Longispora fulva: one gene and its partner. The protein of the gene in region 1 interacts with the protein of each later gene in a pairwise test. Links are inferred from orthologs where the notes say so. Each region holds a gene or a part of one and is shown in the gene's direction. Other genes may lie near its edges.

Region 1 (14,531 bases):
GAGCATCGGCTTCCCGGAAACGGTCGCGGCGTTCGGCCCGCCCGGCATCGTGCCGCCGACCGCCACGTTCAGGATCAGGAAGAATCCGTGCTCGGTGGCCGCCCGCCACGTCGCGGCGTCCACACTGTCCGCCCGGACCGTCTGGGTCAGCGCGCCGTCGAGGTACCAGCGCACCTCGGCGGCCTCCAGCTCCACCCGGTAGGTGTGGAACCCCGTGACACAGGCCGCGCACGGCCGCTCGCCCTTGCCCAGCCCCCGGGGCTCGTCGCACGGCCCGGCGACGTAGACCCCGCAGTGCATCGTGGCGAGCACCCCTGGCCGGCCGTTGAGCTGTTCGACGACGTCCAGCTCGCCGACGCCCGGCCAGCCGGTGTACCCGTCGCGGAGCGCCCCGCCGAGCATCCAGAACGCCGGCCAGTACCCGGCCCCGGTGCCGGGGTCGACCTGGGGCAGCTGGATCGACGCCTCGACCCGCAGCGTGCCGGACCTCGGGGCGGCGAAGTCGGCGCGCCGGGACTCGATCCGCCCGGACGTCCACGTCCCGTCCCGCAGGGTCGGGGTGATCGCCAGCCGGCCGCCGGCCACGGCCACCGCGTCGGCGGTCATGGTCTCGACCTCGCCGGTGCCCCAGTTCGGGGCGGGGCAGCCGGGGTAGCAGGTGCCGAGGTCGTACAGCCAGTCGCGGGTGGACAAGGTCGTGCCGTCGAAGTCGTCCCGCCAGACCTGCTGCCAACCGGTGCCGGCGAGCAGGCCGCGCTGTTCGAGCAGCGCCTCGACCCGGGGCGCGAGCAGCGAGGTCAGGGTGGCCGTGAGGTGGCTGTCGTCGCGGTAGAGCAGCACGCCGCCGATCACAGCCGGACACGCGTCACCGGGGCAGAGCAGGTCGTCCACGTCGACGACCCGCACGCCGGTCGGGGGCCGGTCGGCGACCGGGTCGGGGCGCAGCGCCGCCGACCGGGGGAACTGGCAGGCCCGCCAGTCGTCCAGGGCCCCGGACACGCAGGTGGGCACGTCCCGGCCGGGCAGGGGAGTGGCCCGCAGATAGCCGACCGGGAGCCCGGCGAGCCCGGCGAGGGTGGCGTCCCAGCCGGCCCTCGGGTCGGCCACGTAGGCGTTCAGGGAGGCGGCCAGGACGAGCTTGGGCTGCGGCCAGGCGTTCACCCGGTTGAGCGCGTACCTGCGCCACTCGGTGCACTCGCGGTACTCCCGACCCAGTTGCGGGTTCACCACGGTCAGGGTCGCCAGCGGGCAGCCCTGTTTGGTCAGCACCTCGACGCCGAGGCCGCGCCGGGCGGCGATCTGCGACACGGCCGGGAACCACTGTGCGGCCTGCGAGTCCCCGAGCAGCACGACCCGGTCCCCGGAAGCGGGGCCGAACCGGCACGGCGGGCTGACCACGGCGGCCGGGGCCACGAGGCACTCGCCCGGCAGCGGCCCGTAGTCGACCCGCGCGGCGGCCGGCGCCGGCACCACGGGCCCGCCGGTGGCCGGGCTGGCCGACAGGGCGGCGGCCGTGAACTCGGCGAGCCCCGGCAGCCGGCCGCCGCCGTCCCCGAGCCCGCGCACGGCGGCGGTCCCGAGGACGAGTCCGGCGGCGAGGGGCAGCACGACGGCCGTCGCGCCGATCGCCAGTCCCCGGCGGGGGAACGCCGAGATGGCGGCGGAGAACCGGATCGGCCGCTCCACGAGCCACAGGGTCGCGGCGGCGGGCATCCCGGCGGCCAGCACCAGGGCGAGCTTCACCGGCCACTCCACGGGCCCGTAACGGGCCTCGGCGAGCACCAGAACGGGCCAGTGCCACAGGTACCAGGCGAAGGACAGCCGGCCGACGAGGCGCACCGGGGCCCAGGACAACAGGGTCCGGGCCGGCCCCGCCCCGGACAGCAGCACGGCGACCGCGCCGAGCGTGGGCACCAGGGCGGCGGTACCCGGAAAAGGAGTCTGGCTTGTGAACGCCACGGTCGAGAAACCGATGGCGGCCAGCCCGGCCGCCCCGAGGACCCCGCGCAGCCAGAGCGGCACCCGGGCGGCCCACGGCGCAGCCAGCGCGGCGAGCCCGCCGACCCCGAACTGCCACGCCCGCGACGGCGAGGAGAGATAGGCCAGCGGCCCCGACGTCGCGGTCCAGCGCAGCGACAGCGCGAACGACGCCGCCGTGCCGAGCACCAGCACGGCCGCCACCACGGCGACCGGCCGCCGCCGGGCCAGGAACGCCACGAGGGCCAGCACCGGCGCCCAGAGCAGGTAGAACTGCTCCTCCACGCCGAGCGACCAGTAGTGCAGCAGCGGGCTGGGGTCCCCGGCGTGCAGGTAGTCGGTCCGGATGGCGATGAACCGCCAGTTGCCGACGTGTGCCGCCGCCGCGAGCACGTCGGTGGCCACGTCGCGCTGCCGGAGCGGCGGCAGCAGCACCCGGCCCGCGACGGCCGTGGCCAGCAGCACGAGCCCGGCGGCCGGCAGGATCCGCCGGGCCCGGCGGGCGTAGAACTCCGGCAGCGACACCCGGCCGGTCCGGCGCAGCTCGGCGACGAGCAGGCCGGTGATCAGGAAGCCGGAGATCGCGAAGAAGACGTCCACGCCGATGTAGCCGCCCCCGAGATGCGGCACGGCGGCGTGGAAGCCCAGCACGGTGAGGACCGCGACGGCGCGCAGGCCCTCGATGTCGGGCCGCCAGCCCGGACCCGCCGGCCCGGTCGGGCCGCCGACAGGCCTCATCGCGTCCACGGCAGCATCGGGTCGACGAGGCCGGAGGCGACCAGCGCCAGTACGGCCAACACGAGCGTGGCGGCCAGGCCCTCGGGCCAGCCGTAGCCGGAGGTCGTGCGGCGGCCGGCGGAAACCGTGGTCATGACTTCTCCTTGAGCAGTGGTCGGAGCAGAGCGAAGATCAAGGGCACGCTGAGATACGAGGTGAGCGCGACGTAACCGCCCATCGCCCAGTGGTCGCGCGGGCCGAACCGGACGAGGTCGTAGCCGAGGCCGACCCAGGACAGCAGGGTGGTCAGGGTGAGCCAGCCGATCGCGACCCGGGCCACGGTGGTGGACAGCTTCGACCTCCCGGTCCCGGTGCCGGTCGGCACCCAGGTGGCGCTGCGCCGGCGCAGGGTGTGCACGAGGGCCGCCCCGGCGGCGAAGCTGACCAGCAGGTGCGAGCGGATCACCTCGACCCGCCAGTGCGTGGTCGACACCATCGGCAGCAGCACGAACCACATCCACACCGGCAGGATGATCGGCAGCACGTGCCAGGGCCGGATGTCGCCCGGGTAGCACAGCATCATGATGATCGGCGGCAGTGGGGCGGCGAACGCGTTCACCGCCGTCAGGACATAACTGAGAATGCCGTTCCAGTAGGACACCTTGAACCGCCACGGCGCCGACATCCGGTGGAACGCACGGTCGTGAATGAGGTGGAGATTGCCCATCGCCCACCGGTACTGCTGGTTGATGTAGGCGGGCAATGCGTCGGGCGACAATCCCTTCGCGAGTACGATCGGGACATACTGCGTGCGGTATCCGTGTTTCAGCAGTTCCAGCCCGGTGTACATGTCCTCGCTGTGTTCGAGTTTCGCGAATCCGTCGATCTCCTCGATGGCCGACCGGCGGTAGAGCGCGTTGCTCCCGCAACAGATCGCCGCATTGTCGGCGTCCCGGGACGGTTGCAGCCAGCGGAAGAACCATTCCTGCGCGGAACCCGCCGAACGCTGGATCCAGTTCATCGCCGGATCGGTGTCGAAGAACTGCGGACTCTGCACGATGCCCACCGCCGGGTCGGCCAGGTACGGCGCGAGGTGCCGGAGGAAGTCGGGCCGGGGGCAGAAGTCCGCGTCGAGGATCGCGATCAGGTCGCCGGCGCTGACGGTCAGCGCGTGGTTGAGGTTGCCGGCCTTCTTCAGCACCCCTCGGTCGGGGCGCACCACGTACTCATAGCCGTGGCGGAAAGCGAGTTCGCGCACCTCAGGGCGGTCGCCGTCGTCGAGGACCCAGACCGTGAGCGGCCCGTCCCAGTCGAGGGCGGCCACGGCGCGGTAGGCGTTGGCGAGCACGTCGAGCGGCTCGCCGCAGGTGGGCAGGAAGACGTCCACGTCAGGGACCAGCGCCGGGGTCCACGACCGGACCAGCAGCTCGTGCGAGGCGCGGGTCAGCCGGCGCTGGCGTTGACCGTCCACGAGGGACAGGGCCCAGCCGGCGACATTGACCGCGAGTACGGCGAGGAATGCCCATAACGCGGGATGCCGGAGCGCGAACAGGAATAGGGTGACGGCCGTGAATATGTAGGAGAAGAGTACCGACAGGAGCACCCATCGGCGTTGCGGGCCGAAGTACGAGTAGAGCTCGTCGTCGTCGGGTGGAGCGGGGAGGAGCGTTGTCGCGGACATGCTGAAGGAAGCCCCCTGGATACGGGCCTGAATAAGTGGGATTCGATGGATGGGCCGGCCGGACTGCCACACTGCCGGCCGGTCGACAGCATTTAGTAAACACGTCTCACAGTTAGTGTGGGAAGCGTAAAGGCGACGCTGTGATCGGGCTCACCGGATACCCATTCCATACTGGACGGTAATCTCCCGGCGCGCCATTCCCTGGTCATCCGTTGTTTAATGGCGGCATGGAAGACGCCAGCATCCGCACCCGCGCCGTGTACGACCACGTGGCCGACCGCTACGCCCAACTGCACGGCACGGTGCCGCCGGCCGTCGTGGACCTCGCCGACGACTTCGCCCGGGTCGGCGGGGCGGCGGGGGCGGTTCTCGACCTCGGGTGCGGCGCCGGGCGCGACATGGCGTTCTGGGAGGCCCGCGGCGCCCGGGTGGTCGGTCTCGACCTGTCCACCGGGATGCTCGACCACGCGGCCGGGCTGGTGGCGGGGCCGCTGGTCCAGGGCGACATGCTCCGGCTGCCGTTCGCGGACGGGGCGTTCACCGGGGTGTGGTCGATCGCGTCGATCCTGCACCTGCCGCACGCGGTCGCGCCCGCCGCCGTCGCCGAGATCGCCCGGGTGCTGAAGCCCGGCGGGGTGCTCGCGCTCAGTCTCCAGGCGGGCAGGGGCGAGTCCTGGGAGGTGGGGCCGTACCAGGAGGAGCGGTTCTTCGCCCGCTACGACCTGGCCGGCGCCCGGGCCCTGGTCTCCGGCGCGGGGCTGGCGGTCGGGGACTCCCGGAGCATCCGGCACGGGGACGGGCGCGGCTGGCTGCAGGTGCTGGCCGTGCGGCCGGTCGCGCGATCCCCGAAGCCTTCGCACTAATATCAGCCGAATGCGCATTCTCGTCACCGGTGGCGCCGGGTACGTCGGCTCGACCCTCGTCCCGATGCTGCTCGCCGACGGGCACGCCGTCCGGGTCCTCGACACCCTGCGGTTCGGCGGCCAGGGGCTGCTCGGCTGCGCGCGGTACCCGGCGTTCGAGCTGGTCAAGGGCGACGTGCGCGACTTCGCGGCCGTGGACGACGCGGCCGACGACGTGGACGTGATCGTGCACCTGGCCGCGATCGTCGGCTACCCGGCGTGCAAGAAGGAGCCGGACGTCGCCGTGGCCACCAACGTCGACGGCACCCGCAACGTGGTCCGCGCCCGCCGCCCCGGCCAGCGCCTCGTGTTCGCCTCCACCGGCAGCGTGTACGGCGCGGTGCCCGACTACCTGTGCCACGAGGACACCCCGCGCGCCCCGATCACGCTGTACGGCGAGACGAAGGCCGAGGCCGAGCAACTCGTCCTCGCCGCGGGCGACGCGGTGGCGCTGCGCTACGCCACGGCCTTCGGCGCGAGCCCCCGGATGCGGCTGGACCTGATGCCGAACACGTTCGCCTACCAGGCCGTCCACGACCGGAGCCTCATCGTGTACGAGGGCGGCTTCAAGCGCACCTTCGTCCACGTCCACGACATGGCCCGCTCGATCGTGTTCGCCCTGGACAACTGGGCGGCCATGCGCGACGACGTGTACAACGTCGGCCACGAGCGGATGAACTTCACGAAGGCCGAGGTGGCCCGCAAGATCCTGGAGCACGTGGACTACTACCTGTACTTCGCCGAGACCGGGTCCGACGAGGACAAGCGCGACTACGAGGTGTCCTACGCGAAGATCCGCTCCCGGGGTTTCGAGACCGAGATCGACCTGGACGCCGGCGTGGCGGAGCTGGTCAAGGCGGTGTCGCTGATTAACGTTGTGAACCCGTACGGCAACGTTTAACCCTTTCCATACCGGTGGGGGCCGGACCGCCTGAGATCATATTGGGCATCTTCAATATCTAGGGAGATGTCCATGCGACTCCGTCGACCCCTCGTCATCCTCCTCCTCGCCGCCGGCACCCTGCTGGCCACGGCGCTGCCCGCCCAGGCCGCCGGGCCGGGCTACGCGGCACTCGGGGACTCCTACTCCTCCGGCGTCGGCACCCGCGACTACTACGCCGACTCGGGCAACTGCCAGCGCTCGCAGTACGCCTACCCGACCCTGGACTCCGGCCGGCTCGGCGCGTCGCTCACCTTCGTCGCGTGCAGCGGGGCCCGGGTCGCCGACGTGCAGAACAACCAGCTCGGCGCGCTGAACGCCGCCACGAGCTACGTCACCGTCTCGGTCGGCGGCAACGACGCAGGGTTCGCCGACGTGATCACCCAGTGCGCGAAGCCGTGGCCGTGGACCTGCACCTCGGAGATCAACAACGCCAACGCCTTCATCCGCAACACGCTGCCGGGCCGGCTCGACGGGCTCTACGCGCAGATCAGGTCCCGCGCGCCCGGGGCCCGGGTCGTGGTCGTCGGCTACCCACGGCTGTTCCAGGGCGAGTCCTGCAACGTGCTGGCCCGGATCTCCGCCGCCGAGGCGTCCGCGCTCAACGGCACGGCCGACCTGCTCGCGACCACGACCGCCGGCCGGGCGTCGGCCGCCGGGTTCTCCTTCGTCGACTCACGGGCGGCGTTCACCGGCCACGCCGTGTGCTCCAACAGCGAATGGCTCAACGGCCTGTCCAACCCGATCAGCGAGTCCTACCACCCCAACCGGAGCGGACACGTCGGGTACGCCAACATCGTCGAGCCCGTCCTGCGCGGCGCGGCAGCCCCGGTGTTCCTCTCGCTGGAGCCCTCCCTCACGGACCCGGCCGAGGTAACGGCAACCCTGGCGGCCTCCTACCGTCAGGAGGCAGCGGAAGCCCACCGCTCCCGCGACTAGCCCCGTCTCTCGGTGATCAACTACACGTTGTTGCGACTTTTCCGGGCCGAAGAGGAGCAGGAGCGTGTAGTTGATCGAGGGCTTGGGGGCCGGCTCAGGGCGGGCGAGCACCCCGCCGGGGGCGGCAGATAGCATTTCGGGCAGGTCTCCGCACGCGGCGGGGACACCGTCGCAAAGGAGCTCACAGTGTCCGCACCGAACCCAGCCGTCAAGGCCGACGCCCCAGCGCGCGTTCTGGTCCCGGCCGGGACGACGGCGGCGGAGGCTGTCGAGGTCGCGGGGCTGCCGATGACCGGCCCCAAGGCGATCGTCGTGCTGCGTACCGATGAAGGGGTTCTCAAGGATCTGTCCTGGGTCCCCGACACCGACACCGGAGCCGAGGCCGTCGCCCTGGACAGCAAGGACGGCCTCAACGTCCTGCGGCACTCGACCGCGCACGTGCTCGCCCAGGCCGTCCAGGACGTGTTCCCCGACGCCAAGCTCGGCATCGGCCCGCCGGTCCTCAACGGCTTCTACTACGACTTCTCGGTGACCACCCCGTTCACGCCCGAGGACCTCTCCAAGCTCGACAAGCGCATGCAGGAGATCATCAAGTCGGGGCAGAAGTTCTCCCGGCGGGTCTTCGGCACCCTCGACGAGGCGAAGGCCGAGCTCAAGGACGAGCCGTTCAAGCTCGAGCTGGTCGACATCAAGGGCGACGTCGACGAGGACGTCATGGAGGTGGGCGGCGGCGAGCTGACCATCTACGACAACGTCGACGCCAAGACCGGCGAGCGCTGCTGGGGCGACCTGTGCCGCGGCCCGCACCTGCCGACCACCCGGCACATCCCGGCGTTCAAGCTGATGCGCACCGCCGCAGCCTACTGGCGCGGCAGTGAGAAGAACCCGCAGCTCCAGCGCATCTACGGCACCGCGTGGCCGACCCGCGACGCCCTCAAGGAGCACCTGCGCCTGCTGGAGGAGGCGGCCAAGCGCGACCACCGCAAGCTCGGCGCGGAGCTGGACCTGTTCAGCTTCCCCGACGAGATCGGCTCCGGGCTGGCCGTGTTCCACCCGAAGGGCGGCATCATCCGCCGCGAGATGGAGAACTACTCGCGGCTGCGGCACGAGCAGGCCGGCTACGAGTTCGTGAACACCCCGCACATCGCGAAGGGTTCGCTGTTCGAGATCTCCGGGCACCTGCAGTGGTACAAGGACGGCATGTACCCGCCCATGCAGCTCGACGGCGCGGACTACTACGCCAAGCCGATGAACTGCCCGTTCCACAACCTGATCTTCCGGTCCCGGGGCCGCTCGTACCGCGAGCTGCCGCTGCGGATGTTCGAGTTCGGCACCGTCTACCGGTTCGAGAAGTCCGGCGTGGTGCACGGCCTGACCCGGGTGCGCGGCATGACGCAGGACGACGCGCACATCTACTGCACCCGCGAGCAGATGGCCGGCGAGCTCAAGAGCCTGCTGGACTTCGTCCTCAACCTGCTCCGCGACTACGGCCTCGACGACTTCTACCTGGAGCTGTCGACCCGCGACGACTCGCCGAAGTTCGTCGGCGAGCAGGCCGACTGGGACGAGGCGACGGCGGCCCTGCAGGCCGCTGCCGACGAGTCAGGCCTGGAGCTCGTGCCGGACCCGGGTGGCGCGGCGTTCTACGGCCCGAAGATCTCCGTGCAGTGCCGCGACGCGATCGGCCGGACCTGGCAGATGTCCACGATCCAGGTGGACTTCCAGCTCCCGCAGCGCTTCGAGCTGGAGTTCAACGGCCCCGACGGCACCCGGCCGCGCCCCGTCATGATCCACCGGGCGCTGTTCGGCTCGATCGAGCGGTTCTTCGGCGTCCTCACCGAGCACTACGCTGGCGCGTTCCCGGCCTGGCTGGCCCCGGTGCAGGTCGTCGGCATCCCGGTCCGCGACGAGAACGTGGCGTACCTCGAGGAGTTCGTGGCGCTGCTCAAGAAGGAGGGCATCCGGGCCGAGGTGGACGCCTCCGACGACCGGATGCAGAAGAAGATCCGCACCGCCCAGCAGCAGAAGATCCCGTTCATGGCGATCGTGGGCGACGACGACGCGAACGGCGGGACGGTGTCCTTCCGGTACCGCGACGGCTCGCAGCGCAACGCCGTCCCGCTCGCCGAGGCGGTGGCGCACGTGGCCGAGGTGGTCCGCTCCCGGACGAACGTCGGACCGTCGGCGCCGGCCGAGGCCGCGGCACACGAGTAGACCCGGCGCGCCCACCGCCGGCGTCGACAGCGCACCACGGCGGAAGGCGCGCGGGCCGTCCGCGCAATAGGATCTGCTGCATGACGGACGATCGGCTGCAACGCCTCTGGACTCCCCACCGGCTCGCGTACGTGGCCGGTGGGGAGAACAACCCCGTCGGCGACGGCCCCGACGGCTGCCCGTTCTGCCTGTCCCAGGCCCGTCCGGACGAAGAGGTCAACATCATCGTCCGGGGCGAGCACGTGTTCGCGCTGCTCAACCTGTATCCGTACAACTCCGGGCACCTGATGGTCTGCCCGCGGCGGCACGTGGCCGACTACACGGACCTGACGCCGGAGGAGGCCGTGGAGCTCGCGGAGTTCACCCAGAAGGCGATGCGCGCGCTGCGGCTGGCCCAGAGCCCGCACGGTTTCAACATCGGGATGAACCAGGGCTCGGCGGCCGGGGCCGGGATCGCCGCCCACCTGCACCAGCACGTGGTGCCCCGGTGGAGCGGCGACGCGAACTTCATGCCGATCGTCGGCCAGACGAAGGTCATCCCGCAGCTGCTGCCCGAAACACGCAAACTTCTCGTGGAGGCATGGAACTCCCTAGGGTAAAACCCGGATGTCGCCTCCCGTTCACCCATGAAACCATTTCGGGGGTACGGGAGGGGACAACGTGGGGATCTCAAGGCGGGGCCTGCTGAGGGGCACACTGCTCGCGGCAGGCGGCGCGCTGGCCGGGGCCGGCACGGTGGCGGCGGCCGAGCGGCTGCCCCGGTGGTTCGGCCCGGACCGCCAACCGATCGGCGGGGGCTACGCGCCGGGCAGCGACCGCAACATCTGGGCCGACGACGGCCAGCAGACCGTGACGTGGCACGTGACCACCGACCAGCCGCTGGTCGCGCTGACCTTCGACGACGGGCCGGGGCCGAACTACACCCCGAAGGTCCTCGACGCCCTCGACGCGCACGAATGCCCGGCGACGTTCTTCATGGTCGGCGAGCGGGTGCAGCAGTACCACCAGCTCATCGACGGGCGGCTCGACCGGCACGAGGTCGGCAACCACACCTGGAACCACGTGGACCTCGCCGAGCAGGACTTCGACGGGGTCACCTCGCAGCTGCGCCGGACGCACGCCGCGATCGTGAAGTACACCGGGAAGACGCCCAGGCTGATGCGCCCGCCGTGGGGGCACCTCGGCGGCAGCACCCTGCTCGCGGCCAACGCGATGAACTACAACGTTGCCCTGTGGTCGCACCAGATGCGGGAGAAGTTCTACCAGAAGGACCCAGCGGGCAACGTCCGCTACATCGTCGAGGGCGTGCGGCCCGGCGCGGTGATCCTGGCCCACGACTACGGCGACCCGTTGCGCCTGGTCACGATCGACCACCTCGGCGAGATGATCGAGGGCATCCGGGCCAGAGGCCTGAAGCTGGTCACCCTGTCGGAGCTGCTCGCGGTCGGGGACCAGCCCATTCGCCACTGAATTCCATGCTTGTGGTTGTACCGTGCGTTTTATGGCCAAAGGCATGATTCTCGGTCTGGTGCTCGTGCTGGGCGGCTGCACGGCCCCGCAGGCCCACTACGTCGCCGCGCCCAGCCCCGCCCCGCCGGCAGCCCCGGTCACCGCCGCCGTCACGAGCCCGGCGCCGGGCGAGACCGGGGTGTCCACGGCGCTGGAGATCCGCACGACGGTCACCGGCACGTCGGCGGCCGTGGTGACCCTGACCGGCCCGGGCGGCCCGGTGGCCGGCGAGCCCTACCCGGACGGCGCGAGCTGGATCCCGGCCGCGCAGCTGGCGTACGCGACGTCGTACACGGCGACGGTCACCGCGACCGGGGCCGACGGTCGGCGGACGGCGGCCAGCAGCACGTTCACGACGATGGCCGCGCCCGGTCGCACCGCCGGCTCGGGGCTCTACCCGCCCGACGGGGAGACGGTCGGCGTGGGGATGCCCGTCGTCGTCGAGCTGGGCCGGGACGTGGCCGACGACCGCCGCGAGGCCGTGCAGCGCCGGCTGTCGGTGCGCTCCGACCCGCCGCAGGTCGGCGGCTGGCACTGGTTCAGCGCGCACGAGGTGCACTACCGGCCGCAGGCGCCGTGGCGGACCGGCACCCGGATCGACGTCCGGCTCGGGATCGGCGGCCTGGACATGGGCGGCTGGTACGGCGAGGCCGACCGGTCCGGCACCGTGACCGTCGGCCCCGACCAGCGCCTCGTCGTCGACAACGGGACCAAGCAGATGACCGTCACCCGCGACGGGGCCGTGCTGCGGACCATCCCGGTGAGCCTGGGCAAGCCGAGCATGCCCTCGTCCAGCGGGAACCTGGTGGTGATGGAGAAGGCCGAGTCGATGGTGTTCGACTCCAGCACGTTCGGCGTGCCGGTGAACTCCCCGGACGGCTACCGCACCACCGTGTACTGGGACCTGCGGCTCACCTGGGGCGGCGAGTTCGTGCACGCCGCCCCGTGGTCGGTGGGCGACCAGGGGGAGCGCAACGTGTCGCACGGCTGCGTGAACATGTCCACGGAGAACGCGACGTGGCTGTTCCACCTGGCCCAGCGCGGCGACATGGTGACCGTCGCCGGTACCGAGGCGCACGTGGGCACCGGCGACGGGTGGACCGACTGGGAGCTGGGCTTCGACCAGTACCAGCAGGTCGGGCCGTCGCCCCGCCCCGGGCTCGCCGACGCGGTCCAGGAAGCCCGCCAGCGCTGACGGGCCCGTCGGCGCTGGCGTGACCGCGAACGAACCGCCGCGCGCCGTGAAAGGAACGCGGCGTAACCGCCAAAAGATCTTGGTCTTGGATCTTGATCCAAGGCGAGGTGGCCCGCTGAGGGCGGCGCTGGCAAGCGACGGAGGGAGCCGCTAGGGCAGCGCCCTGCGGCTCCCTCCGTCGCGCAGTCCAGCGTCGCCCTCAGCGGGTCGGCACTACCCGTGCTCCTTGCGGACCTGCTCGGCCACGTTGGCGGGCATCGGGTCGTAGCGGGCGAAGGTCCGCTGGAACGTGCCCGTGCCCGAGGTCATGGCCCGCAGCTCGACCGCGTAACGCAGCAGCTCCGTCGCCGGCACCTCCGCGCGGACCACGGTGCGCTCGGCCGCGCCGGTCAGCTCCGGCTCGCTGCCCAGCACCCGGGCCCGCCGGGGGGACAGGTCGCTGAGCACGGCGCCCACGAACGCGTCGGGCACCACGATCCGGATCTCGTCGACGGGCTCCAACAGCGAGATCTGGGTCTTGTCCGCCGCGTCCTTCAGGGCGAGGGACCCGGCGGTCTGGAACGCGGCGTCGGAGGAGTCCACGCTGTGCGCCTTGCCGTCGACGAGCGTGACCCGCAGGTCCACGACCTCGTTGCCGGTGACCAGGCCCTTGGCGAGCTGGTGCCGGATGCCCTTCTCCACGCTCGGGATGTACGACTTGGGCACCGCCCCGCCGACCACCTTGTCCACGAACTCGAAGCCCGAACCCTGCGGCAGCGGCTCGACCTCGATGTCGCACACCGCGTACTGCCCGTGCCCGCCCGACTGCTTCACGTGCCGGCCGTGCCCCTTGGCGGGCGCGGCGAACGTCTCGCGGAACGCCACCCTCACCGGCTCGGTCTCCAGCTCCACCCCGCCGGTGCGCAGCCGGTCGAGCACCACGTCGGCGTGCGCCTCGCCCATGCACCACAGCACGAGCTGGTGGGTCTCCGCGCTGCGTTCCAGGCGCAGCGTCGGGTCGCCGGCGACCAGCCGGGCCAGGTTCTTGGCCAGGTTGTCCTCGTCGGCGCGGCTGCGGGCGACGATCGCGATCGGCAGCAGCGGCTCCGGCATCTCCCACGGCGCGACGAGCAGCGGGTTGTCCTTCGCCGAGATCGTGTCCCCGGTCTCGGCCGTCGTGGACTTGGTGATCGCGCACAGGTCGCCGGCCACGCAGTACGGCACCTCGCGCAGGGTCGAGCCCAGCGGGCTGAACAGGTGCGCGACCCGCTCGTCGGCGTCGTGGTCGGGGTGCCCGCGCTCGGCCAGGCCGTGCCCGGAGATGTGCAGCGCCGTGTCGGGGCGCAGTGTGCCGGAGAACACCCGGACCAGGGAGACCCGGCCCACGTACGGGTCGATGGTCGTCTTGACCACCTCGGCGACCAGCGGCCCGTCCGGGTCGCAGGTCAGCTCGCGCGGATCGCCGTCCAGGGTGGTGACCGGCGGCAGGTCGTGCTCCAGCGGCGACGGGAACGCGCTGGTCAGCACCTCCAGCAGCACGTCGAGGCCCAGGCCGGTGGGCGCGCAGACCGGGACCACGGGATAGAACGTGCCCCGGGCCACGGCCGTCTCCAGGTCGTCGACCAGGGTCTCGACCGGGATCTCCTCGCCGGCGAGGTACCGGTCCATCAGGGTCTCGTCCTCGCTCTCGGCGATGATGCCCTCGATCAGCTCGGCGCGGGCCTCCTCGATCGCCGCGACGTGCTGCGGGTCTGGCTCCTTCACCACCGCCGGGTGCCCGTTCGTGTAGTCGAACACCCGCTGGGTGATCAGGCTGAGCAACCCGACCACGCTGTCGTCGTCGCCGTGCATCGGCAGGTACAGCGGCAGCAGCCCGTCGCCGAAAACCCGCTGGCACAGCGCCACCATCTCGTCGAAGTCGGCGCGGTGGTGGTCCATCCGGGCCACGGCCACGGCGCGCGGCATCCCGACGGCGGCGCACTCCTCCCACAGGGCCACGGTCGCCGCGTCCATGCCGTCGACGGCGGACACGACGAAGAGGGCGGCGTCGGCGGCGCGCAGACCGGCGCGCAGCTCACCGACGAAGTCGGCGTACCCCGGGGTGTCCAGGAGGTTGATCTTCACGTCCTGGTACGTGAGTGGCGCGCAGGACAGGCTCACGGACCGCTGCTGTTTGACGGCGGACGGGTCGTTGTCGGTGACCGTGGTGCCCTCGGTCACGCTGCCGGCGCGGGCGATCGTGCCGGTCGCGGCGAGCAACGCCTCGACCAGCGTGGTCTTCCCCGCGCCGGAGTGACCGACGAGCACGACACTGCGGACCACGTCGGGCCGCTCCGCCACCGGCGCGGCGCCGGTCACCCCACGTTCCGGGCTCTTCTGGGCCATACAATCCTCCCTGCCTCACGGGTACTCAACCGCTCGGCCGGTCGCGCGCCTCGCGTTTCGCGCCCTAGATCCACGGAGTGTGACCGCTGTCAC
Region 2 (14,424 bases), 1.8 Mb from region 1 along the record:
ACGAGCCGGCGCAGCTCGCAAACCTGGGGAACATCCTGGTGCTGAGCGGTGATCCGGCGGCTGCCGTCGATGCGTTCCACACTGCCCTGGACCGTGACCAGGGTGCGGCGAACCGGATGGCGGCGCTGGTCAGCCTGAGCGAGGGGCTGATCGAGCTGGGCCGCCTGGGGGAGGCGGTTGACCGGATCCAGGCCGGTCTCGGTCTGCTGAGTGCCGTCGGTGAGCATCCCAATCTTTTCGCCTCCCTGCTCTCTGGCCTGGGGGACGCCTTTCACGCCCTCGGTTCAGCCGGGCCCGCCCTGGCCGTCCTCGCGGATGCTGCGACGGTCGCCAGCGACATTGGCAGTGTCGAGACGGTCGCTGTCGCCCATGACCGGATGGCCAGGGTGCGTAACCTGCTCGGCCACCACGTCGAGGCGCTCGAGGACGCCCACACCGCCCTCGCCCTGGTCTCCGAGCACCGCATAGCCCGTCTGGACGCGAAGACGCTATGCACGGTGGCGGAAACCCTGGGCCTGTTGGGGCGCTGGGAGGAGGCTCTCAGCAGGCATGCCGAGAGCGTTCGGCTCGCCACCGAACGCAACAACGCCTTCGTTCGGGTCGAGTGTCTCGTGGAGCGGGCGGCGACCCTGCTCAGGGCCCGACGTGGCGCGGAGGCCCACGTCGATCTCGACAAAGCGGCCGGGGAAGCCCGCCGCCATGGGTACGCGCTGCTCGAAGCCCAGGCCCTGGATCTCCTCGCCCAGGTGAATGTGGCGGGTGGACGGGTGGATCGGGCGCTGGACCTGAGCCAGCGTGCCCTGGACGGCCATCGGCGTACCGGTCACCGTCCTGGCGAAGCGACCAGCCTCATCGTTCTCGGCCACGTCACCGGCGACCCGGATCTCTGGGCTGCCGCGCGGCGGGTCCTTGACGAGACAGGTGGAACGGCGCACGCCCTCGTCGCGGAGCCGCTCACGCGGGCAGCCTTCGCCACTTTCCTCGCGAACAACGACGCCTGACCGCCGCGTCCCGCATCCCGCGCCCGCCTCCGACAGTTGAGGGAGCAGCACCTATGTGACCTACGATACAGAACGGTTCCGTATCGTAAAGCCAAGGGCTTAGGGTTACGGAACAGTCTCGTATCTAAACTTGGAGTGCACGTGGACGCACCCACAACCGGCCACCCGCAGCGCTGGAAGATCCTCGGCGTACTCGTCGTCAGCCTGCTCGTCGTCGTTCTCGACAACACCATCCTCAACGTCGCGATGAAGACCATCGCCGACCCGAAGGCCGGCCTGGGCGCGAGCCAGAGCCAGCTGGAGTGGGCGATCAACTCCTACACCCTGGTGTTCGCCGGCCTCCTCTTCACCTTCGGCGTCCTCGGTGACCGGATCGGCCGGAAGCGGATGCTCGTCACGGGCCTGGTCGTGTTCGGCATCGCCTCGCTGGCCTCGGCCTACGCGCAGGATCCCGGTCAGCTGATCGCGGCCCGGGCGCTGATGGGCTTCGGCGGCGCGGCTATCATGCCGGCCACCCTCTCGATCATCTCCAACGTGTTCGACCCCCGTGAGCGGGCGAAGGCGATCGGCGTCTGGGCTGGTTCCGTCGGCCTGGCCGTGGCGATCGGCCCGGTCGTCGGCGGCGCGCTGCTCGAGCACTTCTGGTGGGGCTCTGTCTTCCTGATCAACGTGCCGATCATCGTGGTGGGCGTCATCGCCGTGCTGCTCCTGGTTCCGGAGTCCAAAGACCCGAAACCCGGAAAGATCGACGTCTTCGGGGTACTTCTCTCCATCGCCGGCCTGACCCTCTTCGTCTACGGCATCATCACCGGTGGCGACTCGGGCGACTGGGCGCAGCTCGAGGTGTGGGGAACGATCGCCGCCGGGGTGCTGATCCTGGCCGGCTTCGTCCTCTACGAGCGGCGGATCGACCACCCGGCCCTCGACGTCAAGCTGTTCCGCGACCCGCGGTTCTCCGCGGCCGTCGCGGCGGTGGGCCTGGCGTTCTTCGCCGCGATGGGCGTCATGTTCTTCGGGGCGTTCTACCTGCAGATGGTGCGCGGCTACAGCCCGCTGGAGACCGGCCTGCTGTTCCTGCCGTTCGCCGGCGCGCAGCTGATCTTCGCGCCGCAGAGTGCGGGGCTGGTGAAGAAGTTCGGGGCCAAGGCCGTGTGCGCGGTGGGCATGGCGTTGGTGGCCGTCGCCCTGAGCGCGTTCGTCTTCATCATCGACGAGAACACCCCCATTTGGGTACTGTGCACCGTCTTCTTCATCCAGGGCGCCGGCATGGCCAACGTCATCCCGCCGACCACGGAGGCCGTGATGGCTTCCCTGCCCCGGGAGAAGGCCGGCGTCGGCTCCGCGGTGAACAACACGATCCGTCAGGTCGGCGGCGCCCTGGGCGTCGCGGTCCTCGGCTCGCTGCTCTCCCAGGTGTACCGGGACCAGATGGCGAGCCACCTCGTCGCCTTTCCGGAGAACGTCCGCCACGTGGCATCGGAATCGATCGCGGCGACCTACGCGGTCGCGGCCAAGATCGGGCCGGCCGGCAACGCGCTGATCCCGGCCGGCAACGAGTCGTTCGTGCACGCGATGCACTGGGTCGCGGCGGGCGCGGCGAGTGTGGCCCTGCTCGGCGCGCTGGCCGTCCTGCGCTGGCTTCCGGGCCGCCCGGTCACACCGGTCCAGGTGGCAGAGCCAGAGCTCGTCGATGTCAGCTAATCTGACGCACGATGTCTGACACGACTACGCAGAGCACTCCGCGGCCGCCCGGGCGGCCGCGGAGTGCCCGCGCGGACGAATCGATCATCGACGCGGTGCTGGACTTCCTCGCGGAGGGCACCACGGTCGAGGCGCTGTCCATGGAGGCGGTCGCCTCGAGGGCCGGGGTCGGCAAGGCGACGGTGTACCGGCGCTGGCCCCACAAGGAGGCCCTGCTCCTCGACGCCCTGTCCACGCTGAAGCAGCCACTGCAGGTGCCGCCGGGGCTCAGCGTGCGCTCGGACCTCGTGATCCTGATGGAGCAGTCCTGGGACGCGCGGGACAGCCGCGCCGGCCGGATCATGCCGTGCCTGATCCCGGAGTTGCAGCGCAACGGCCCGCTGAGGACCCAGTTCATCGCGTTGATCGACGCGCGCCGGGACGTGGTCCGCGACGTGCTTCGCCGGGGGATAGTCACGGGCGAATTACGTTCTGATATCGATGTCGAGCTCGCGCTCATACTGCTGTCAGGGCCCATGTTCTTGACTTTGATTGGCAATGCCCCAAATGTGGAGCCGGACGGCTTGGCGGAACGCGTGGTTGACGCCGTTCTGCGGGGCATCGCAACCTAGTTTTTCTGGATAAAACGGGCAATGATCTCCCGCAACTGCGCAGAGTGGCGTAGCCTGATCGCTACTTACTTGCCCCTGACCGTTCGGCTGTGTGATCACGCCGTTTCGTACTTCCGTGTCCGCTCGCGGGTATGGCAGGATGGAGCGCAACTACCTGTCCATAAGCCGGTCTCGAGGTGCTAGTGATGAACACTTTCAAGGTCCGGCGGAGACTCGCCGCGATCCTGCTCGGCGCGGTCTGCGCCGGCATCGCAATCCTGGGTGTCGCTGTCTTGAGCGCCGCTCACCAGTCTTCTCACGTCACGACGGTCGCTGGTGCGTCCACGGACGCCGACATCATATGGAGCTAGGCGCAGCGTGGGTGCGTCCGGCCCGGCGTCCCTAGCGGACGGCTAAGGGAGTGCCTGCTGTGGAAGGCCAGTCGCGGAGCAACAGGCAGGGTCGCGCATGGCCTACCACTGCTTTCATCGTGTTGTGTTCGGCGGCCCTTGCGACGCCGGTGCTCATGCATTCGACGCTTCGGGCCAGTCCGATCCTGATCGGGTTCTTCTTTCTGCTCTTCCTTGTCGCGGAGCGGACATTTCTGGAGTTCGAACTACGTCAGCAGACGTACCGGTATAACGCCGGTGAAATCCCGCTTCTGCTCGCATTGGTTTACCTTCCGCCGAGCTGGGTAATTATCATCAGACTCGTCGCGGCTGCGGCCTATCTGACGAACGTGGCACCGGTCAAGGCGATCTACAACGTGGCGGTCCGGGCCGCCAGCACGGCAGTGGCCGCTCTCGTGCTTGAAGGGTTCATGACCCTTCCGGTGGGCATCGTTCGCATGGACCACCCGCTGTTGTGGGTCCAGATGATCGTCGCGGCCGAGTCCAACATGCTCGTCAACCTGATCGCCATCGCCGCTATCATGACGGCGGTCCAGGGCTGGATGGGCAACGGCAAGTTCCTGCAGAGCGTGTGGCAGAGCTCCGCCGTGTGTCTCGTCAACTCGATCCTGGGCCTCGTCGCTCTCCTAGCGTTGCGCACCTCGTCATGGGCCGTGGTGTGCCTCGGTGTCCTCGCGTTGCTCGTCGGTGGGGGCTACCGGGGATATCGACGTTCGCTCCAGCAGCACCGCAGCCTCACCGAGTTGTACGACTTCACTCAGGCGGCCGCCCAGGCCCGCGAGGCCGGCAATCTCGCGGACGTGCTTCTCGTTCGGGCCCGCAAACTTCTCAGCGCCGAGTACGCGACGCTATGGCTGCCGGGAAGTCGTCGGCATCCCGAGGTGATGCTCACCGCGCGGATCGAGGACAAGGGGCTCAGCGACCGCCCAGTGACACCGAATCTGCTGCGGAGCAAGGCGATCGCGGGCGATCAGACCGTCGTCGTTGGTCCCCGGGTCGGCGATCCCGCGCTCCGCGCCCAGTTGGCCGAGCATGGCAAGAAGGACGCCATCGTCGTTCCGCTGCGATCTGGTACCGCCGTGATCGGCACACTCGAGGTCGTCAACCGCGTCGGTGAGATGTCCTCGTTCGAATCGCACCAGGTTCGCCTGCTCGAGACGCTCGCCGCGCATGTCGCCGTAGCCGTCGAGAACTCCCGCCTCGTCGACCGGCTGCGCTTCGACGCCTACCACGACAGCCTCACGGGCCTGCCCAACCGCCGCCGGATGACGGCGATGCTGGAGGAGGCCGTCAAGGTCAGCGCCCCGGACGTGGTGGCGGTGTTGTTGTTCGATGTGGACGGTATGCGCGACGTCAACGAGTCGATGGGCCACCAGGCGGGCGACAAGCTCCTCGCCGAGGTGTCGCAACGCCTGCGCGACCTGGCGCCCCCGGCGGCACTCGTCGCCCGGGTCGGCGGCGACAAGTTCGCCGTGACGCTGCGGGCCGAGAGCGCTGCCGAGGCCGTCGAGCTGGCCGGCAAGCTCCGGGCAGCGTTGCAGGAGCCGATGCGGCTCGGCACCCTGAACCTGGACGTGGACACCGCGGTGGGCCTGGCCCTGCACCCGGAGCACGGCAGCGAGCCGGAGGTGCTGCTGCGCCGGGCGGATCTGGCCGTGCACGCCGCGAAGCAGACCAACTCGCACATCCAACAGTTCCATCTGGCCCTGGAGTCCGGTTCCACCCGGCGGATCGGCCTCGCCGGCGACCTGAGACGCGCGCTGGACGCCGGAGAGCTCGAGGTGTACTTCCAACCGAAGGTCGCCCTTTCCGACCGCCGCCTGGTGGGCGTGGAGTGCCTCTCCCGCTGGGAACACCCGGTGCACGGCTCGGTGAGCCCGCAGGACTTCATCGCGGTCGCCGAGCACACCGGTCAGCTGGGCCGGCTCACCGAGGTGGTGCTCCGCGAGGGGCTGCGCCGGTGCCGGGAATGGGCCGACGAGGGCCGGCCGCTGAGTGTCGCGGTCAACCTGTCGCCCCGCACCCTGGTCGACCCGGACTTCCCGAGCCAGGTGGGCGAGCTGCTCGCGGAGTACGGGGTGCCGGCCGAGCGGCTCACGCTGGAGATCACCGAGGACGGCATGGTGGCCGGCCCGGACCGCCCGATGCCGACCCTGCACCGCCTGCACGACCTCGGTGTCCGGTTGTCCGTGGACGACTTCGGCACCGGCTACTCCTCCCTGTCCTACCTCCGTCGGCTGCCGGTGCACGAGGTCAAGGTCGACCGGATGTTCGTGCAGGGCATGGCGACGGATCCGGGCGACCTGGCGATCGTGCGGGCCGTGGTGGACCTCAGCCGGCACTTCGGGCTGAGCGTCGTCGCCGAGGGTGTGGAGAGCGAGCTCACGCTGGCCCTGCTGGAGGAGATGGGCTGCGACATCGGCCAGGGATTCTTCTTCAGCCGCGCCCTGCCGTACGAGCGCCTGGAGACCTGGTTCGCCGCGCAGACGGTGACAGAGGAAGTCGGCGTCGGCGGCTCCGTACGGCGGCTCAGAGCCGTTCCCTGACCCCGTTTTGCGCCCCGGGCGACCGCTGTGTATGGTTACCCCTGCGCGCCTCACGGAGTGCACGCCCCTTTAGCTCAGTCGGCAGAGCGTCTCCATGGTAAGGAGAAGGTCTACGGTTCGATTCCGTAAAGGGGCTCTCGTTTGCTGGTTCGCTCCAGCAGGCATCAGCGGGAGGCCAGGTTCGCCCTGGCTGGCCGGCTTTGGCGGTGTAGCTCAGATGGTAGAGCAAACGGCTCATAATCGTTGTGTCGCCGGTTCAAGTCCGGCCACCGCTACTGCGGCGGGCGCCACAGTGCGCCCGATTACCATGTTCGCGTAGACGCAGGTAGGCTGTCAGATCGACAGACCCCCAAAAGAGCTAGGAAGGCACTCCCGTGGGTAAAGCGACTGACGTACGGCCGAAGATCACGCTGGCGTGCGTGGAGTGCAAGGAGCGGAACTACATCACCAAGAAGAACCGGCGGAACGACCCCGACCGGCTGGAGATGAACAAGTTCTGCCCGCGTTGCGGCAAGCACACCGCCCACCGCGAGACCCGCTGAGCTAGCTAGCTCCGATCACGGTCTGCACGAAGACTTCAGGAAGGCGTCGCCCGACACGGGCGGCGCCTTCTTCGTCGTGGTCACTAGGATCCATAACCATGCCCTTGGACCAGACGAATGTAGGTCGGACGTACCCGCCGACCGCCCCGTACGAGGTGGGACGGGAGAAGATCCGGGAGTTCGCCGAGGCGATCGGGGACCCGAACCCGGCCTTCCGCGACTCTGAGGTGGCCGTCAAGCTCGGCTACCGGGACGTCATCGCGCCGCCGACCTTCACCATCCGGCTGACCCTCGACGCGAGCGAGGTCGCCCTGGACGCGCTCGGCGTGCAGCTGCGCAACGTGCTGCACCGCGAGCAGAGGTTCTCTTACACCCGCCCGGTGGTCGCCGGGGACACCCTGGTCTGCGTCGTGGTCGTCGAGGCGATCCGCACGGTCGCCGGCAACGACATCCTGACCACCCGCACGGACGTCACGGACGGCTCCGGCGAGCTGGTCGTGGCCGTGTGGTCGACGCTCGTGGTTCGCGAGGAGGCGTGATGTACGAGGTCGGAACGCAACTGCCGGAGCGCACCTTCCGGGTGACCCGCGCGGACCTGGTCCGGTACGCGGGCGCGTCCGGGGACTTCAACCCCATCCACTGGAGCGACCGGGTGGCCGCCGAGGTCGGGCTGCCGAGCGTCATCGCGCACGGCATGCTCACGATGGCCCTGGCGGCCCGCGCGGTCACGGACTGGGTCGGCGACCCGGGCGCGATGGTGGCGTACACGGCGAAGTTCACCCGCCCGGTGCCGGTGCCCGACGACGAGGACGGCGCGGAGCTGGGGGTGTCGGCCGTCGTGAAGAAGGTCGACGGCGACCAGGCCCAGATCGACATCACGGTGGTCTTCGAGGGCGAGCGGGTGCTGGGCGCCGCGCGGGCGACCGTGCGCACCAGCTAACACACGTCCAGGCGCTGCCCGGCGGTCCGGACGACCTTGTTGCCGGGCAGCGTCGCCTCGACGTACCAGTCGGTCGGGATGTAGCCCCAGCTCGACGTGGTCCATTTTCCGGAGCTGGCGGACATGCTCTCGACGTAGTGGCCGGAACTGTCGTCCAGGATCAGCCGGACCTTGGTCGCCGTGGCCCCGTTGACCGTGGCGGTGACCCCGAAGCTCTGCCAGCCGCCCTGACACACCGGGTTGACCATGCTCGCGGTGACCGACGGGCCGATGAGGGTGGTCTGCGACGTCGAGGGTGCTGGCGCGGGCGGGGCCGTCGTCGGTTTCGCGCTGGTCGCGCTCGGTCGGGGGGTACTACTCGGGGTCGGGCTAGGACTCTTCCGGCTCGGCGTCGGCGACGCGACCATCGCGGCCTCCGGCGGCTTGTGCTCGCCGGACGGCAGCGGCAGCGGGGGCGCCTCGGCGGCCGGGCGCCGGGTGGTGTCGTCGGTCGGGGTGTCCTGCTGGGCGAGCACCACGCCGGCCCCGAGCAGCACCGTGGCCATCGAGCCGACCCCGATCAGCGCCCACCGCACGGGCCGGCGGCCGGACCGCTGGTCGGGCTGGCGGGGGAACCCGGCCCCGTCGAGCGGTCCCACCCTGCGCGCCACCTCGGTGAGCAGCGCCGGGACCGTGCTCTCCCGGGTCCTGCGGAGTTTGGGCCACAGCTGGCCGGTGACCCGGGGGAACGGCAGCGCCCCGTACCGCGTGATCAACGACGGGGCCCCGTGCCGGGCGATCTTGGCCATGGCCTTGCCGAGCCGGGTGGTGATCGCCGCGGTCGAGTGCCCGGTGACGAGCGCGATCTCCTCCGGGGTCAGGTCGTGCCGGGCGGACAGTTCGACGAGTTCGCGGTCGGCGGTCCGCAGGCTGTTCCCGGCGGCGGCGACGGCGGCGGTGGTCTCCGCCGTGTGCACCACGGAGCCGAGGTCGATCGTCTCGGCGGCCGGACCGCCGGTCCGTGGCTGCGCCGTCGGCCGGCTCTGGTCGAGGCACTCGCGGCGGACGAGCGCGTACAGCCACGCGCGGGCGTGGTCGCGATCGGCCAGCTCAGGGGCCTTCTCAGTGGCGATGATGAATGCGTCGTGCACCGCGTCGGCAGCTCCCGCGCTGTTGAGGCCCAGGGAGAGGCAGTATGCGTAGAGTCGGTCGGCGTGTTCCCTGAAGGCCCGTTCGAGCCAGGGTGAGTCGCCGAAGTCGTCCATGCGAAGGCACGGTAGCCGCCAATGGCTCCCAGGGCCACCCGCGCATCGGTTCGGTCTCGGCTCTGGCGCCGGGGGAGCCCGAGTTGGGAGAATCGCCGCCGTACCCGTACACTGGTCGACCTAGGGGTGAGTGGCCCCTGCTCCAGCATGCCTAACAAGTGCATTCTGAAGCGGGACTGCTTGTCCCTTGTGCGGAACCTCCGGGGTTCGCAAAGGGGTGTGGCGCAATTGGCAGCGCAGCGGTCTCCAAAACCGCAGGTTGCAGGTTCGAGTCCTGTCGCCCCTGCGCCGAGCACTGTCCGGTGTTGCCTGTGGCTGGGTTGACGGAAGTACGTGTTAGCTGGAGCTATGGCGACGCTGGCCCTCTGGGTCGGCGTGGAGAGTGCAACGGAGAGGGCAAATGGCCGAGAGCAAGCGGCGCGACAACGACGCCGTCGACGGTGAGATCAACGAGACTGATGATCTCGTTGTGACCGACGACGCTTCTGACGCCAAGCCCGCAGCAGACAAGTCGGACAAGGCTGAGAAGTCTTCCGATAAGGTTAAGACCGAGAAGTCCACCGAGAAGCGGGGCAACCCGTTCAGCCGGCTCGGGCGGTTCATCCGCGAGGTCGTCAGCGAGCTGCGCAAGGTCATCTGGCCGACGCGCAAGGAACTGCTCACGTACACCACGGTCGTCGTGGTGTTCGTCGCGGTGATGCTGACCATTGTCGCCTCCCTGGACTGGGCGTTCGCCAAGGGCGTGCTGTGGGTCTTCGCCGACGGTAAAAAGTAGTTAGACGAGCAGGGGAAGAGAGCCAGCGTGCCTGAGTACGACGAGACCGAGAACGGCGCTGTCGCGGCGACGATCGAGGAGTCGACCGACGTCGAAGACGCCGGTGCCGTCGAGAACAAGGACACGGACGAGGCTCCTGTCGCCGTCTCCGGCGAGGATGCCGAGCAGCCGCTCGTCGCCTCGCCGGACGACGAGGACTTCGACCCGGTCAAGGAGCTGCGCGAGGCGCTCCGGTTCGCCCCCGGCGACTGGTATGTCGTGCACTCCTACGCCGGGTACGAGAACAAGGTCAAGACCAACCTCGAGACCCGCATCGTGTCGCTCGACATGGAGGAGTTCATCTTCCAGGTCGAGGTTCCGACCCGTGAAGAGGTCGAGGTCAAGAACGGCAAGCGCCAGCAGGTGATGTCGAAGGTGTTCCCCGGCTACATCCTGGTCCGGATGGAGCTGACGCCGGAGTCCTACTCCTGCGTCCGGAACACCCCCGGGGTGACGGGTTTCGTCGGCGCGACGGACCGGGCTGACCGCCCGGCGCCGCTCTCGTTGAACGAGGTCCTCAAGTGGCTCGCCCCGGCGGTCACGGAGAAGAAGAAGAAGCCCGAGATCAAGGTCCTCGACTTTGAGGTGGGCGACTCCGTCACGGTCACGGACGGCGCGTTCTCGTCCATGCCGGCGACGATCTCCGAGATCAACCCGGACCAGCAGAAGCTGAAGGTCCTGGTGTCGATCTTCGGTCGTGAGACCCCGGTTGAGTTGAACTTCAACCAGGTCGCGAAGATCTGATCCAGCCGATCAGCTACCGTTGATGTCCCCGCGTGCACGTGGGGGTTATCCACAAGCCCAGGAAGTAAGACATGCCTCCGAAGAAGAAGAAGCTCGTCACGACCTTCACGCTGCAGCTCCCCGCAGGTCAGGCGACCCCGGCTCCGCCGGTCGGCCCCGCCCTCGGTCAGCACGGCGTGAACATCATGGAGTTCTGCAAGGCGTACAACGCGCAGAGCGAGGCCCAGCGCGGTGACATCGTGCCGGCCGAGATCAGCGTGTACGAGGACCGGACGTTCTCGTTCATCCTCAAGACGCCGCCGGCCGCGCGCCTGATCCTCAAGGCCGCCGGTGTGGCCAAGGGCTCCGGTGAGCCGCAGAAGACCAAGGTCGCCAACCTGACGCGCGCCCAGGTGCGGGACATCGCTGAGAAGAAGATGCCCGACCTGAACGCCAACGACCTCGACGCCGCCGAGAAGATCATCGCCGGTACCGCCCGTCAGATGGGCATCACGGTCTCCGACTAGTCGGCAGCCCGTCAGCGTCAACCGTGGGAGGGCCCCCGATGGCCCGCCAGACACCACAGGAGTACACAGCTATGTCGTTCGGAAAGAACTACCGCAAGGCTGCTGAGCAGATCGACCGTACGAAGGTCTACAGCCCGTCCGAGGCGATCAAGCTCGCGAAGGCCACCAGTGGCGCCAAGTTCGACGAGACCGTCGAGATCTCGATGCGGATCGGCGTCGACCCCCGCAAGGCGGACCAGATGGTCCGTGGCGTGGTCAACCTGCCGCACGGCACCGGTAAGACCGCCCGCGTGATCGTGTTCGCGTCCGGCGCGAAGGCCGAAGAGGCCGTCGCCGCCGGTGCTGACGAGGTCGGCTCCGACGAGCTGGTCGCCCGGATCCAGGGTGGTTGGCTGGACTTCGACGCCGCGATCGCGACGCCGGACCAGATGGCCAAGATCGGTAAGATCGCGCGGATTCTGGGCCCGCGCGGCCTGATGCCGAACCCGAAGACCGGCACGGTGACCATGGACGTCACCAAGGCGATCAACGAGATCAAGGGTGGAAAGATCACCTTCCGGGTGGACAAGCACTCGAACCTGCACCTGATCATCGGCAAGGCGTCGTTCGACGAGGCGAAGCTCATCGACAACTACGCCGCCGCGCTGGACGAGGTGCTGCGGGCGAAGCCGTCCTCGGCCAAGGGCAAGTACCTGAAGAAGGTCACCGTCGCCACGACGATGGGGCCGGGCATCCAGGTCGACCCGAACCGCACCCGCAACCTGCACGAGGACGCCCCCGTCGAGGGCTAGGCGATCCGCTTCCCGACAGGGCACTCCCGCGAGGGGGTGCCCTGTCGGCGTTTGTGCCAGTTTCACTCGTGGGAAGGGGTTCCTTTCGCAGGGGGACTGTGGCACGCTGCCCGACATGCGCTGTGCTGCGGCATCGGCGGCGTTGTGATTCGTGCGCGGGGGAGGGTGGCAGGTGGCTGAGCGGGCAGGGGCACTCCTGTGCCGGCACGTCGCCCTCGCAGCCATCCTCACCGTCGGAGGCGGCCTGGTGGCCGCCCCGGCCCAGGCCGGCCCCGACCAGCCGCCGAACCTGCGCGAGCGGTCGTGGTATCTGGACTCGATGAACATCCCGGCCGCGCAGTCCGTGGTGCGGGGCGGGGGCACGACCGTCGCCGTCATCGACACCGGGGTGGACCCCGACGGGCCGGCCCTGAGCGGCCAGGTGCTGCACGGTACGGAGATCACCAACGCCGGGACGACCGGTGACGGCCGCAACGACGAGGACGGCCACGGCACCGGGATGGCCAGCCTGATCGCGGGCAAGGGCGGCGACGACGAGCGGTTGCTCGGGGTGGCCCCCGAGGCGAAGATCCTCCCGGTGAAGATCACCCGGCAGGCGGACGGCGCGTTCAGCACCGAGAACGTGTACCGGGCGGTCGTGTGGGCCGTCGACCACGGCGCCAAGGTGATCAGCATGTCCCTCGGCGGCCCGCCGACCCCGGACGCGGAGTGGAAGCGCCGCCTGGTGCAGTACGCGCTGGACCACGACGCGGTCATCGTCGCCGCGGCCGGCAACGTCGAGCAGGGCCAGGACGGCCCCAGGGTCTCCGAGCCGGCAGCCTTCCCCGGCGTGGTGGCGGTGAGCGCCCTGAACCGGCACGGGGAGATCTGGGCCGGTTCGCAGACCGGACCCGAGGTCGTCGTGGCGGCCCCGGGCGAGCTGCTGCCGTTCCCGACCCACAACGGCTATACCGCGGCCTCGGGCACCTCGGGCGCCACGGCCCTGGTGTCCGGCGTGGTCGCGCTGATCCGCTCGCGGTACCCGGACATGTCCGCGGCGGACGTCGTCAACCGTCTGATCCGTACCGCGCAGGACAAGGGGCACAAGGGGCGCGACCTGCAGTACGGCTTCGGGGCCGTCGACGCGCTGGCCGCCGTCGTCGCCGAGGTGCCGAGGGTCGACCGGTATCCGCTGCCGACCGTCTCCGGGGAGACCGTGCGGCCGCAGACCCTGACCGCCGCGCCGGGCCAGGACCGGGCCGAGTACGCGCCGTGGCTGCTCGTCGGGGCGGTGCTCGCCGGGCTGGCCCTGCTGGCCGCGGTGTTCTGGAGGGCGCAGATCACGGTGCCCCGATTTGGCGGATCGAGCCGGGCTCACGTAGTGTGGTCGAAGTTCACCCAGAGACCGCTGGTCACCGTACCTGAAAATGGTGTGGTTGAAGGTTCCGCATTGAGCGGACGACCCGCGCAGGATGAAGCTTAGCGATGCCTGCCTAGCGGCGGGCCATTCACGCTCCAGCTGATCCTGCGCTGGGGCGTTTTCTCGTTACCGCGGACGACCGGGGGTCGGAGTAACGAGAGAGGAGGGACATGGCGGACAAGCCGGTCCGGGCCGACAAGGCCGATGCCGTTGGAGAGCTCAAGGACAAGTTCCTGAACTCTTCGGCGACTGTTCTGACCGAGTACCGGGGCCTGAAGGTCTCGCAGCTGACTCAGCTGCGGCGGTCGCTCGGACGTGAGACCACGTACGCCGTCGCCAAGAACACGCTGGCGAAGCGTGCTGCGGTGGAGGCGGGCCTCGAGGGGCTCGACGAGCTGTTCACCGGTCCTACCGCGCTCGCATTCGTCGGCGGCGACGCTGTCGAGGCTGCCAAGGGTCTGCGTGACTTCGCGAAGGCCCACCCGCTGCTCGTGATCAAGGGCGGCGTCTTCGAGGGCAAGGCCATCTCGGCCGCTGAGGTCCAGAAGCTCGCCGACCTCGAGTCGCGCGAGGTGCTGCTGGCCAAGCTGGCCGGTGCCATGAAGGCGAACCTGAGCAAGGCTGCCGCCGTGTTCCAGGCTCCGCTGTCGAAGATGGCGCGTACGGCTGCTGCACTGCAGGACAAGAAGGCCGCCGGTGCCGAGGCACCGGTCGAGGCGAGCGCCGAGGCCTAAACCCAGGACTTCTGTCCTGTACATCCACCGACGTACCCGTTACACGAAAGGACGCCTACCATGGCGAAGCTGTCCCAGGACGAGCTGCTCGGCCAGTTCGAGAACATGACCCTGATCGAGCTCTCCGAGTTCGTGAAGGCGTTCGAGGAGAAGTTCGACGTCACCGCCGCCGCTCCGGTCGCCATCGCGGGCCCGGCCGGCCCCGGCGCCGTCGCCGAGGCTGTCGAGGAGAAGGACGAGTTCAACGTCGTCCTCGAGTCGGCTGGCGAGAAGAAGATCCAGGTCATCAAGGAGGTGCGCGCGCTCACCAACCTCGGTCTCAAGGAGGCCAAGGACCTGGTCGAGGGTGCCCCGGCCAACATCCTGGAGAACGTCGCCAAGGACGTCGCCGAGAAGGCCAAGGCTCAGCTCGAGGCTGCCGGCGGTTCGGTCACGCTGAAGTAGTTTCACGTTTCACCGCAG

What was found.
Region 2: the proteins of thrS (region 1) and rplA interact in binary tests that used the Escherichia coli proteins (3 or more experiments, as listed by UniProt). The link is inferred for Longispora fulva from one-to-one orthologs.

What each region holds. Positions count from the first base shown.
Region 1 is NZ_JADOUF010000001.1:8,536,002-8,550,532, forward strand. Bases 6,954-9,856 are described here. They hold thrS (threonine--tRNA ligase), read left to right. Parts: upstream 6,954-7,342; coding sequence 7,343-9,370; downstream 9,371-9,856. Other genes in these bases: IW245_RS39435 (SGNH/GDSL hydrolase family protein), read left to right, coding at 6,954-7,156; IW245_RS39445 (HIT family protein), read left to right, coding at 9,451-9,856. In the rest of the region: IW245_RS39410 (acyltransferase family protein), read right to left, coding at 1-2,715; IW245_RS39415 (hypothetical protein), read right to left, coding at 2,712-2,849; IW245_RS39420 (glycosyltransferase family 2 protein), read right to left, coding at 2,846-4,375; IW245_RS39425 (class I SAM-dependent methyltransferase), read left to right, coding at 4,603-5,238; IW245_RS39430 (NAD-dependent epimerase/dehydratase family protein), read left to right, coding at 5,249-6,178; more of IW245_RS39435, read left to right, coding at 6,251-6,953; more of IW245_RS39445, read left to right, coding at 9,857-9,969; IW245_RS39450 (polysaccharide deacetylase family protein), read left to right, coding at 10,031-10,840; IW245_RS39455 (L,D-transpeptidase), read left to right, coding at 10,872-12,074; IW245_RS39460 (elongation factor G-like protein EF-G2), read right to left, coding at 12,288-14,438. UniProt on the Escherichia coli protein: Catalyzes the attachment of threonine to tRNA(Thr) in a two-step reaction: L-threonine is first activated by ATP to form Thr-AMP and then transferred to the acceptor end of tRNA(Thr). The rate-limiting step is amino acid activation in the presence of tRNA.
Region 2 is NZ_JADOUF010000001.1:6,738,009-6,752,432, forward strand. What follows is about bases 10,174-12,969. They hold rplA (50S ribosomal protein L1), read left to right. Parts: upstream 10,174-11,109; coding sequence 11,110-11,829; downstream 11,830-12,969. Other genes in these bases: nusG (transcription termination/antitermination protein NusG), read left to right, coding at 10,174-10,532; rplK (50S ribosomal protein L11), read left to right, coding at 10,604-11,038; IW245_RS30925 (S8 family serine peptidase), read left to right, coding at 12,002-12,969. In the rest of the region: IW245_RS30845 (AfsR/SARP family transcriptional regulator), read left to right, coding at 1-1,001; IW245_RS30850 (MFS transporter), read left to right, coding at 1,143-2,702; IW245_RS30855 (TetR/AcrR family transcriptional regulator), read left to right, coding at 2,714-3,313; IW245_RS30860 (hypothetical protein), read left to right, coding at 3,499-3,663; IW245_RS30865 (putative bifunctional diguanylate cyclase/phosphodiesterase), read left to right, coding at 3,819-6,248; rpmG (50S ribosomal protein L33), read left to right, coding at 6,623-6,790; IW245_RS30885 (MaoC family dehydratase N-terminal domain-containing protein), read left to right, coding at 6,889-7,329; IW245_RS30890 (MaoC/PaaZ C-terminal domain-containing protein), read left to right, coding at 7,329-7,730; IW245_RS30895 (RNA polymerase sigma factor), read right to left, coding at 7,727-8,974; preprotein translocase subunit SecE, read left to right, coding at 9,375-9,749; more of nusG, read left to right, coding at 9,777-10,173; more of IW245_RS30925, read left to right, coding at 12,970-13,291; rplJ (50S ribosomal protein L10), read left to right, coding at 13,399-13,962; rplL (50S ribosomal protein L7/L12), read left to right, coding at 14,023-14,406. UniProt on the Escherichia coli protein: One of the primary rRNA binding proteins, it binds very close to the 3'-end of the 23S rRNA. Forms part of the L1 stalk. It is often not seen in high-resolution crystal structures, but can be seen in cryo_EM and 3D reconstruction models.